2 regions of the Cellulosilyticum sp. genome follow, and region 2 is predicted to be linked to the other one. Evidence: predicted binding sites of a transcription regulator. Region 2 holds the regulator's gene; the other holds the start of a gene.
What was found. Region 2 encodes HrcA, which represses chaperone genes, less so after heat shock. Its sites were predicted from a motif close to TGTTAGCACTCNNNNNNNNNGAGTGCTAACA; they were not measured.
Positions count from the first base shown of each region.

Region 1 (6,357 bases), on a different contig from region 2:
TGCAGAGGTGAAGGATCTATATATAAATTAGGACTTTTATCAAATAAAGCGAGTGTAATAGCATTTGTGATAGGTGTGTTATTACTTAATTTAGTGTTATTTATGCCAGGGCTTAGTGAATTTTGTGCGGTAAGTCCTTTAAATGAAAGGCAAATTATAAGTTTATATGGTTTTGCAATTTTCCCTACAGTATGTATTCAAATTTATAAGATGTTTAAGGAATTAGGTGAATTTAGAAGAAGCCATAAATATGAAGTATCAGAAAAACAATAATTTAATATTCTAAAAGGAGCCATCGCTTCACTGTGAACTAATCGCCTATAGGTTAGATTTTTAGGTTTAACTTATGGGGGCGTTCAATGTGGTGATGGCTCTTTTTATAAATTATTTTTCTTTAAAAGGTGGGTCCTGAACATAGCCACCTACTAATTTTTGAATACCGCGAGGAATGGCATCTTTAGAAGTCTTCCAATCAGCATCTTTATTACGATAGTCATATTTATCAATAAACCAAGAAAGGTCTTCTTCTAAGCGTTTAAGGTTATCCTGAGTTAGTTTAAAGAGTGAAGCATAAAACTCTGGTTTATCTTTTTCAGAGATTTTTGTGTGAGAAAGGCGCATGAGATCTCCGAAGTGAGTGACACAGAAACCTTTACTTTCGTTAAAGAGTTTCTTGAACTCAGGTTGATTGGCATAGAGATGGAAGAAAGTATCCATGTAACGTACAAAATTTTTATCTATGTAATCACAGATATAACATGACTTGTTTTTGGCATCTACCCAATCACTTATTGGATTGCTATCTGCATCTTGAATTGTTTTGGTTTTCTTGAGTTTATCAAAGAAGCTTGCTTTAGATGGTGAGAAAGCTTCAATTTGTTTAGCAAGTTCTTTTTGAAGTGCAATATAATGCGTATGTAGAATGAGTGCTGTACCAAGACGATTACCGTAATCATACATTTTTTTATAATGTTCATTACAGAAACCCATTTCATCAGTAGTGGCGCGAATATCATCTTCCATATAAGCAGCACCTAATATAAAGGAAATAGCATCTTGTTCAAGCTTACGTTTAATAAAGCAAAAAGGACATTCATCTTGTGCATTAAATGCATCTGTTAGAGGAATAGTATAAATTGTATCTTTCATGATAGACTCCCTTTCAGTACTAGTATAATACTAGCATAACATAAAGGTGGCAGAATAATCATTAATATTCGTGAATAAAATAGCAAAAACATACTTAGGTAAAAAATGGTTATTTATTTACAAATTGGAAATAATATCTAAGGAATAATAGTAAAGGATGTGACAACATGAAAAACGTGGTGATGCTAGACCATTTGGATCATTTCAATGTGAGACAAATTTTAGAAAGCGGACAAGTGTTTCGCTTTGAGAAAATTACGGATCAAAGTTATATACTTATTGCCAAACAAAGGCTTATTAAGTTGGCGCAGCACGAAGATTCTAGTAGTGTAATGGTGTATAACACGAATATTAGTGAACTAGATGAAGTATGGAGTCACTATCTAGATATTGAAACCAATTATGCTGAAATTGCCAATATATTGTCTGCTAAAGATGAACACATGGCGAAGGCTGTTCAGTTTGGCGAAGGTATCAGGATATTAAGGCAAGACCCTTGGGAAATGTTAATATCCTTTATTATTTCACAAAATAAGGCAATTCCTCATATTAAAGAGTGCATTAAAAATATAGCTATGCGATATGGTCAACCTATTACAGAAGAAGGTGAAAATGGACCTTACTATACTTTTCCTACCCCAGAGGAGTTGCGGGATGCTACTGAGGAAGAACTGAGGGCTTGCAAGGTAGGCTTTAGGGCGCCTTATATTATAGATGCCTGTCATAAAGTATTGAATGAGGAAATAGTATTAAATGAGTTGTATTTTTTACCCGCAGCAGAAGCTAAAGCAAGATTAATGAGTATAAAGGGGGTTGGACCTAAAATAGCAGATTGTATTCTTTTATTTGCTTATTCAAAAATGGAGCTTTTCCCAACAGATGTTTGGATAAAAAGAGTAGTCGAGGGACTATATTTTGAAGGTAGAGAAATGAAGCTAAATGAGATTCAAGAGTTTGCAAAGTCATACTTTGGAGAGTTAGCAGGCTATGCGCAACAGTATTTATTCTTTTATGGTAGAGAAAATGCACTTTTCACTGAAAAGATAAAAACAAAAGAAAATAAGCAAAAAGGAAAGAAATAAAGTAAAAAACAGAGATAATGAGTTTAAATACAGTAAAATAAAATTTGCATTAAAAGAAATAATGCCATAATATTATAAATATCAATTAGCACTCTACTTGAGTGAGTGCTAATAACAAGACAAAAACATAAGAATTTAGGGAGGTCTTTCTTTATGAACTTAAAACCATTAGGCGATAGAGTTGTTATTCAACATCTTGAGGCAGAAGAAAAAACAAAATCAGGTATTATCTTAACAGGTGCTGCGAAAGAAAAACCACAAGAGGCAGTAGTTGTAGCAGTAGGACCTGGTGGCATGGTAGATGGTCAAAAAGTAGAAATGCAAGTTAAAGTTGGAGATAAAGTAATTTACTCTAAATATGCAGGTACAGAAGTAACATTAGAAAAAGAAGAATATGTTATCGTGAAACAAAGCGATATCTTAGCAATCGTAGAATAGTAGAGTAATTGTAATTATAAGATAATAATGAGTTAAGGTACTCATAATGGGAGGTCAATAGACATGGCAAAACAAATTCGTTTTGGATTAGAAGCAAGACAATCACTTCAAGCAGGTGTTGATCAATTAGCAAACGCAGTAAAAGTTACATTAGGGCCAAAAGGTCGTAACGTTGTTTTAGATAAATCATTTGGTACACCACTTATTACAAATGATGGTGTTTCAATTGCAAAAGAAATTGAACTTGAAGATCCATTTGAAAATATCGGTGCACAATTAGTTAAAGAAGTTGCTACTAAAACAAATGATGTAGCTGGTGATGGTACAACTACAGCTACAGTTTTAGCACAAGCAATGATTACAGAAGGTCTTAAAAATATTGCAGCTGGTGCTAACCCAATTATCGTTCGTCGTGGTATGAAAGCTGCTACAGAAGCTGCTGTAGAATCAATCAAAGGTATGAGCCAAACAGTAAATAGCAAAAACCATATTGCTAGAGTTGCTGCTATCTCAGCTGGTGATGATGAAGTAGGTAACTTAATCGCTGATGCTATGGAAAGAGTATCAAATGATGGTGTTATTACAGTAGAAGAATCAAAAACAATGACTACAGAATTAGATGTAGTAGAAGGTATGCAATTTGACCGTGGATACTTATCAGCATACATGGTAACAGATACAGAAAAAATGGAAGCTGTATTTGACAATCCATACATCTTAATTACAGATAAAAAAATCACAAACATTCAAGATATCTTACCAGTACTTGAACAAATCGTTCAAACAGGTTCTAAACTTCTCATTATTGCAGAAGATGTTGAAGGCGAAGCACTTGCAACACTTGTTGTAAACAAACTCCGTGGAACATTTAACTGTGTAGCTGTTAAAGCACCAGGTTTCGGTGATAGAAGAAAAGATATGCTTCAAGATATTGCAATCCTTACAGGTGGTACAGTAATTTCTGAAGAAGTTGGTCTTGACCTTAAAGAAGCTACAATCGATATGCTTGGTCGTGCAGCAAGCATCAAAGTTACAAAAGAAAATACAGTAATCGTTGATGGTGCTGGAGATAAAGCAGCTATTAAAGAAAGAGTTGCACTTATCCGTAACCAAATCGAACAATCAACATCTGATTTCGATAAAGAAAAAATGCAAGAAAGAGTTGCTAAACTTGCTGGTGGTGTAGCAGTTATCAAAGTGGGTGCTGCAACAGAAACAGAAATGAAAGAAAAGAAACTTCGTATCGAAGATGCTCTTGCAGCTACACGTGCGGCTGTAGAAGAAGGTATCATCGGTGGTGGTGGAAGCACATATATCCACGTTAAAAAAGATGTTGCTAAATTATTAGATACAACAACAGGCGATGAAAAAACAGGTGTTAAAATCATCCTTGCGGCTCTTGAAGCACCACTTCGTCAAATCGTATTAAATGCAGGACTTGAACCAGCAGTTGTTATCAACAAAGTTGAAGAACTTGCAAATGGTGTTGGTTTCAATGCACTTACAGAAGAGTACATGAACATGATTGAAGGCGGTATTGTTGATCCAACTAAAGTAACAAGAAGCGCACTTCAAAATGCAACATCAGTAGCATCTACATTCTTAACAACAGAATGTATCGTAGCTGATATTAAGAAAGATGAACCAGCTATGCCAGCAGGCGGCATGGGTGGCATGGGCGGAATGGGAATGATGTAATTCCTGCCTAATAGCAAAGTTTATGGCGTAAATAATATATAAGCTAATATGAAAAAGAGTAACTAGCTAAAAAAAACATTAGGTAGTTACTCTTTTTTTATTTACTATTTAGAATAAACCAAGTATACCACAGCCTAGCACGACGAATGCAAAGATAATACGGTATACTGCAAATACTTTCATTGGTTTTCTTTGTAAGTAGTTTAAGAAACGATCAATAACTACTAGTGCTACAAGGAAAGAAACAACGAAACCTACGCCAAGGCCAATCCATTCTACACTTGTTAAAGCGTTTTGTGCTTTTAAGATGTTAAGAAGTGCTTGACCAAACATAACAGGAATTGCAAGGAAGAATGAGTATTCTGCTGCGGCTACTGTTGAAAGGCCAGCTACCCAACCACCGATGATTGTAGAAGCTGAACGAGACATACCAGGTACGATAGAGAGTACTTGGAAGAGTCCTACGATAATAGCGATTTTAGGTGTAATTAAAGTATTTGATAAAGATGTTGTTTGGTTACCACGCAGTTTGCTTTCTGCATACATCATCCAGAGACCGCCAATGAAGAGCGCACAAGCTACTACAAGCGGATTAAAGAGCTTGGCTTCAATAAGGTCATCAAAAGGAATACCGATAGCAGCAGCAGGGACACATGAGATTGCAATCATACCCCAGAAATAGAGTCCACTTTTTTCAGTAGGAACATGTTTGCTAGGGAAAAGATGAACAACTGTATCGATGATTTTCTTACGATATAGCACGAGTACAGCTAAGATGGCACCAAGTTGAATAACCATTGTAAACATATTTGCAAAGGCTGTATTTTCAGAGAAACGTAAGAGGTTACCAAAGATGATTAAATGACCTGTAGAGGATACGGGTAAGAACTCTGTAAGCCCCTCTACAATACCAAGAATTGCGGCTTTTAACATAAATAATAGATCCAATGAAAGCCCTCCTTTAATTTTATAATTGTTTATATTTTATTTACTTCTATACATTATAATAGTTTATGAAGACAAGCACTATAATTATTACGTTTAATTAAAAATAACTTAAGGTTTATAAGTTTCTACTTATATTGAAAAAAAACGTATTTTATAGTATTTTTATATAGTAGGATTTAAGTAGTATAAGGCGTGTTTCAAACTCAATACATAATATATGAAGCAAAGCGAATATACCAAAGTATAACATATACGCAGATATATACCAAGTAATGAACTTTATATATTGTATGTTGAGAAATATATTTTATTGGAAGGATGGTATAGGGAAATGATGCAAGCAACTTTTAAAGAGTACATGATTAAGCAGAAGAAGTCAGCTAAGGATATTACCATGCAAGCACTTATTGTAGTATGTGCGGCAGTAATTATTTTACTTGCTATGACTATGGGGGGAGCAATATTTGGGCCTATTATTACAATTGCAGCATTATTAGGCGCAGGATATTTATTTATCATGTTTAGCAGAGAATATGAGTACATATTAACAAATGAGGAATTAGATATTGATGTAATCTACAATCGCTCAAAACGTAAAAGAGTAACAACAGTTAACTTAAGAAAGATTGATGTTATGGCAGCAATGGATGATGCAAATCACCGCCATGAGATTGAAGGAAAAGGTGTCGCTAAAGTCATCAATGCTAGCGATAACTCAAATGATAAAAATACATATGTAATTATTGGACAAACACAATTTGGAGCAACTAAAATTATTCTTTCACCTAGTGAAGATTTCTTAGATGAAATGTTTAGACAGTCTCCAAATAAAATATTCCGCAGAATGTAGGGTTACAGAATTGGGCTTGGGAACTGAGCGTCGTTGAGGCTCCCTCCTACTGATAGCTACGACTACGTGATTTGTGTCCCTCTAAGTAAAGAATTATAAAGCAACGTGATGAACTCGTAGTGCTCATTTCATTCACACTACTCAAACAGCATCACTAAAACCGCTTTATACTTCTTCACCAAGAGGGACAAC
Region 1 covers NZ_CEVXFV010000087.1:89-6,445, reverse strand. Annotated here, with positions in the region: gene AC1VAQ_RS20235 (cation-translocating P-type ATPase) at 1-273, shown strand, start outside; gene AC1VAQ_RS20230 (DUF6062 family protein) at 385-1,149, opposite strand; gene AC1VAQ_RS20225 (DNA-3-methyladenine glycosylase family protein) at 1,317-2,231, shown strand; gene groES (co-chaperone GroES) at 2,385-2,669, shown strand; gene groL (chaperonin GroEL) at 2,733-4,367, shown strand; gene AC1VAQ_RS20210 (undecaprenyl-diphosphate phosphatase) at 4,476-5,315, opposite strand; gene AC1VAQ_RS20205 (DUF6106 family protein) at 5,647-6,165, shown strand.
Region 1: groES (co-chaperone GroES) is a predicted target of HrcA. The motif match lies at 2,315-2,345, and genes of this name have one in related genera.

Region 2 (6,357 bases):
AAAATCCTTATCTAGCAGATAACCTAGCTTTTTCTATGCAAGCAGTAGCGATAGGACATGAATATTACCCTGGTTTACTTCGAAAGATATACTGTAAGGAGTATCGCTATAGCACGCACATGTGTCCTAATTCATTACTTATAGAAATAGGCGCTCAAACCAATACTGGAGAAGAAGCAATGAATGCGGTGGAGCCTTTAGCCGATATTTTAGCAAAGGTGTTACAAAAAGATTAATGTAAAAACATTGATAGAAAAACTAAGGCTATGCTATAATGAAACGAAAAGAATAGACAAAAGGAATAAGGAGGGGCAAAATGTCTCTTTCAAAGCAAGAAAAAATAAGAAATTTTTGTATTATCGCCCATATCGATCATGGTAAAAGTACACTTGCCGATCGTATCATTCAGATGACAGGTACTTTAACAGAGAGAGAAATGCAAGCACAAGTTTTAGATAACATGGATTTAGAGCGTGAACGTGGGATTACTATTAAATCACAAGCTGTACGTCTTGTTTATAAAGCAAAAGATGGCGAAGAGTATATTTTTAACTTAATTGATACACCAGGACATGTCGACTTCAACTATGAAGTATCACGAAGCCTCGCTGCATGTGAAGGTGCAATTCTAGTAGTAGATGCTGCGCAAGGTATTGAAGCACAAACGCTTGCTAATGTATATTTAGCGTTAGAGCATGATCTTGAAATTATGCCAGTTATTAATAAAGTAGACCTTCCAAGTGCAGATCCAGACCGTGTAAAAGCAGAAATTGAAGATATCATCGGACTTGATGCGTCAGAAGCACCACTCATTTCAGCTAAAACAGGTCTTAATGTTGAAGATGTATTAGAACAAATTGTAAAAGTTGTGCCGCCACCAAAAGGTGATGCTAATGCGCCACTTCAAGCACTTGTTTTTGACTCTTTATATGATCCATATAAAGGTGTTATTATCTTCTGCCGTGTGAAAGAAGGTCAAGTAAAAAAAGGCATGAAAATCCGCATGATGGCAACAAATGCAGAATTTGATGTTGTAGAAGTAGGGACATTTGGTGCAGGCCAGTTTAGACCAAATGAGGCAGGGCTTATGCCTGGCGAAGTAGGTTATATTACTGCAAGTATTAAAAATGTACAAGATACACACGTAGGGGATACTGTAACAGATGCTAATAATCCAGCACAAGCACCACTTCCAGGGTACAAACAAGTTAACCCAATGGTATACTGTGGACTTTATCCAGCAGATGGGGCAAAATATGGAGACCTTCGTGATAGCTTAGAAAAACTCCAACTTAACGATGCAGCACTTGTATTTGAACCAGAAACATCTATTGCTTTAGGATTTGGTTTCCGTTGTGGATTCTTAGGACTTCTTCACATGGAAATTATTCAGGAGCGTTTAGAGCGCGAATACAATTTAGACCTTGTTACAACAGCACCAAACGTTATTTACAAAGTGCATAAAACAGATGGTGAAGTACTTGAACTTTCAAACCCAGCAAATCTGCCAGATCCATCAAATATTGACTTTATGGAAGAACCAATGGTATCAGCTAAAATCATCGTACCATCTGAATACGTAGGAGCAGTTATGGATTTATGCCAAGAACGTCGTGGTATTTACTTTGGTATGGAGTATTTAGAAGCAACTCGTGCGGTCCTTTCGTATGACTTACCACTTAATGAAATCATTTATGACTTCTTTGATGCCCTTAAATCACGTACACGTGGTTATGCATCATTTGACTATGAATTATCTAGCTACCAAGAATCAAAACTTGTTAAGTTAGATATCTTAGTTAACCGTGAAGTAGTGGATGCTCTTTCACTTATTGTGCATGAAAGTAATGTGGTAAGCAAAGGTCGTAAAATCACAGAAAAACTTAAAAAAGAGATTCCGAAACATCTCTTCGAAATTCCAATTCAAGCAGCAGTTGGAAATAAAGTTATTGCAAGAGAAACAATTAGCGCCATGCGTAAAGACGTACTTGCAAAATGTTATGGTGGGGATATCTCACGTAAACGTAAACTTCTTGAAAAACAAAAAGAAGGTAAGAAACGTATGCGTCAAGTAGGTAACGTAGAAGTACCACAAGAAGCCTTCATGAGCGTACTTAAATTAGATGAATAAAAAATTTAAAGTGTTAAAAATTAAAATTAAAAGAGGAACTTAAAATGGAAATCGGGCTTTATATTCATATCCCATTTTGTACATCAAAATGTTTTTATTGTGATTTCTTATCTTTTCCTAAAGAAGAGATGCAGGAAGCTTATATAAATGCTTTAGTTAAAGAAGTCGAAAACTATGGGAAAATGTTAGATGCTGCGGTAGCTATTAAGTCTATCTTTATAGGTGGTGGTACCCCAACGGTACTACCGCCTTTTTTATTAGACAAACTAGCAGCAACTATTACAAAAAACTTTAAATTAATACCAAATGCAGAGTGGACCATCGAGGCGAATCCAGGAACACTGACTAAAGAAAAAGTAGAAGTCATTGCAAAATATCCGATAAATCGTATTAGCATGGGACTTCAGACGACGCATGATTATCTTCTAAGGAAGATTGGCAGAAAACATACCTTTAAAGATTGGGAAGAAAGCTTACATCTTGTCAAGACTTATACAAATTGTGCAGTCAATGCAGATTTAATGTTTGCATTACCAGGTCAAACTTTAGAGGAATTTAAGCAAACACTTGAAACAGTCACAAAATATGATTTGGAGCATCTGTCTGTTTATGCCCTCATTATTGAAGAAGGGACTTGCTTTGGGAAGCGTTATGAAGAAGGTAAATTAGAAGAAGTGTCAGAGGAATTGGACCGTGAGATGTATCATTTAGCCCAGAGCTATTTAAAGCAATGCGGTTATCATCAATATGAAATTTCTAACTGGGCAAAACCTCATAAAGAATGCCAGCATAATATTGTATATTGGCAACGCATACCTTATTTAGGATTAGGGCTTGGGGCAAGAAGTCTTTGGAACAATATCCGTTATGCTAATGAAGAAAATCTTAAGGCGTATATTGAAGCAGCAGGAGATGTCCACAAAATTCGTCATGAAGAAGAAAAACTGACAGAAGAAATGTGTATGGAAGAATATATGTTTCTAGGTTTAAGACTCCTTGAAGGCATTTCAGAAGATGACTTTGAAAAACAGTTTGGACAATCTGTCTGGGATGTTTATGAAGAGCAATTAAATAAATGGATAAAATACAAGGTTCTTGTAAAAGATAAAGGTAGGATAAAATTGACGCCTTATGGCCTAGATGTATGCAATGAAGTGTTTAGTTCATTTCTTATGACATAACAAAGTCCGAATTAACAGGGATTTGCTAAGGCAAAATCTTGCTAATTCGGACTTTGTAAATATATGTAATAATTTTTAAAAATAATTGCAGAAGGTTATTGACAATTATATTAAGAAGTGATATCTTTAGATTGTAGTTAGCACTCGGCTTTAGTGAGTGCTAACAAAAAGAAGGAAGTGATGATATGGATATGAATGAACGTAAGCTAAGAATACTAGAAGCCATCATTCGTGATTATATCCAAACAGGTGAGCCTGTTGGTTCAAGAACCATTTCTAAAAAGTATGACTTGGGCGTAAGCTCAGCGACAATTCGTAATGAAATGGCAGATCTTGAAGAGCTTGGTTTCATTGTGCAACCCCACACTTCCGCTGGAAGAATACCTTCAGATAAAGGTTATCGCCTTTATGTAGATGGCATGATGCAACGTACAAATATTAGTCCAGATGTGGCAAAAATCATTGGGAATATGATTCAACAGAAAATTACACGCATTGATGATTTAGTTGAAGAAACTGCAAAGCTTATCGCAATGCTTACCAATTGTGCCACTATTGCATCGACACCGCCTATTAGTCAAGTGCGTATTAAGCACTTACAGCTTGTTCCGGTGGATGAACAAAGTGTGGTCTGTGTTATAGTTACAGACACTAATAGTGTGAAAAATCACATGATTAGCACACCGAAAGCTTTAGATGCTAATATTTGTATGGCACTTACAAATATTCTTAACGAGAGTCTAAAGGGCAATGCACTGAGTCAAATTAGTTTAGACAAGATTCGTTTATCAATTGAAGAAAAAATGAAAGAATATGGTGGTATTGCAAGCAGCGTTTTAGATGCTATTGCCAATACTTTAAAAGAAAGAGATTTACCGAATATCTTCATACGCGGTGCCAATAACATTCTTGATTTTCAGGAATTTAATGATAAAGAGAAGGCGAGAGAACTGTTTAAACTTTTAGAAGAAAAACCATATCTTGCAAAAATCTTAGATCATAATCCACCAAATCAGATTACAATTCGTATTGGTGAAGAAAATACTTTGACACCGATGAAAGATTGCAGTGTCGTAACAACAAGTTACAGCATTGGTGAATATACCATTGGTAACATTGGTATTATAGGACCAACACGTATGAATTATAGTGAGGTAGTCTCAGTGTTAGAATATGTTTCTCATCATATTACAAATATGCTAAGAGGACTTAATGATGGTGATACAAAGGCATAACAACAAGGTGTAACTAAAACATAAACGTTCTTAGTAGGAAGGGTGAAACAATGGAAGAAAATAAAGATTTAGAACAACCATTACAGCAAGAAGAAGTAGCAGCAGAGCAAACAGTAGAAGCTGAATCTTCAGAGGTAGAAGCTAAAGAAGAAAGCACAGCAGAAGAAACAAAAGCTGAAGATAAAGCTGCCGAATATTTAGATCGTCTTCAACGTTTAATGGCAGAGTTCGATAACTATAGAAAACGTAGCGAAAAAGAAAAGTCAGATGCTTATGATTTCGCTGTAAGTAACACTGTAGCAGAGTTATTACCAATTATTGATAACTTTGAACGTGCTCTTAAGATTGATAGTACAGATAAAGCATTATATGCAGGTGTACAAATGATTTATAAACAACTTATGAGTGCACTTGAAAATTTAAAAGTAACACCTATTGAAGCACTTGATAAAGAATTCGATCCAAAGCTTCATAATGCAATTATGCACATAGATGATGAAGCATATGGGGAGAATATCATTGTTGAAGAACTTCAAAAAGGATATTTATATAAAGAAAAAGTAATTAGACATAGTATGGTTAAAGTAGCCAATTAATGATAGGAGGAATTAATCATGGGTAAAATAATAGGAATTGACTTAGGAACAACAAACTCTTGTGTATCAGTAATGGAAGGTGGAAAACCAGTTGTTATCGTAAATGCAGATGGTAATAGAACAACTCCTTCAGTTGTAGGTTTCAGTAAAACAGGTGAAAGACTTGTAGGGGACGTAGCAAAACGTCAAGCTGTTACAAATCACGAAAGAACAGTTATTTCAATTAAACGTCATATGGGTACAGATTACAAAGTAAACATTGATGACAAAGCATTCTCACCACAAGAAATTTCAGCAATTATTCTTCAAAAATTAAAAGCAGATGCTGAAGCTCATCTTGGTGAAAGTGTAACAGAAGCTGTTATTACAGTTCCGGCTTACTTCACAGATAGCCAAAGACAAGCAACAAAAGATGCTGGTCGCATTGCTGGTCTTGATGTAAAACGTATCATCAACGAACCAACAGCAGCAGCACTTGCTTACGGTCTTGATAACGAGCACGAACAAAAAATCATGGTTTATGACCTTGGTGGTGGTACATTTGATGTATCTGTAATCGACATCGGTGATGGTGTTATCGAAGTACTTGCTACAAGTGGTGATAATCACCTTGGTGGAGATGACTTCGACCAAAAAATCATTGATTTCTTAGTAGAAGAATTCAAAAAACAAGAAGGCATTGACCTTTCAACAGATAAAGTTGCTATGCAACGTTTAAAAGAAGCTGCTGAAACAGCTAAAAAAGAACTTTCACAAAAAACAAGTGCAAACGTTTTAATTCCATTCATCTGCAGTGGTGGTCAAAGCTTAGACGTAACAATTACAAGAGCTAAATTTGATGAATTAACAGCTGACCTTGTAGAACGTACAATGGGACCAGTTAGAACAGCTTTAAATGATGCAGGTCTTAATGCTTCAGAACTTGACAAAGTATTATTAGTTGGTGGTTCAACACGTATTCCTGCTGTTCAAGATGCTGTTAAACGTATCACAGGTAAAGAACCATTCAAAGGAATTAACCCAGATGAATGTGTAGCTGTAGGTGCTGCAATTCAAGGTGGTAAACTTTCAGGTGAAGCTGGTTCAGGCGATATTCTTCTTCTTGACGTAACACCTCTTACACTTGGTATTGAAACAATGGGTGGTGTAGCAACACCAGTTATTCCTAAAAATACAACAATCCCAACTAAAAAATCACAAGTGTTCTCAACAGC
Region 2 covers NZ_CEVXFV010000012.1:79,575-85,931, reverse strand. Annotated here, with positions in the region: gene AC1VAQ_RS07470 (stage II sporulation protein P) at 1-236, shown strand, start outside; gene lepA (translation elongation factor 4) at 317-2,131, shown strand; gene hemW (radical SAM family heme chaperone HemW) at 2,176-3,312, shown strand; gene hrcA (heat-inducible transcriptional repressor HrcA) at 3,498-4,547, shown strand; gene grpE (nucleotide exchange factor GrpE) at 4,598-5,143, shown strand; gene dnaK (molecular chaperone DnaK) at 5,162-6,357, shown strand, end outside.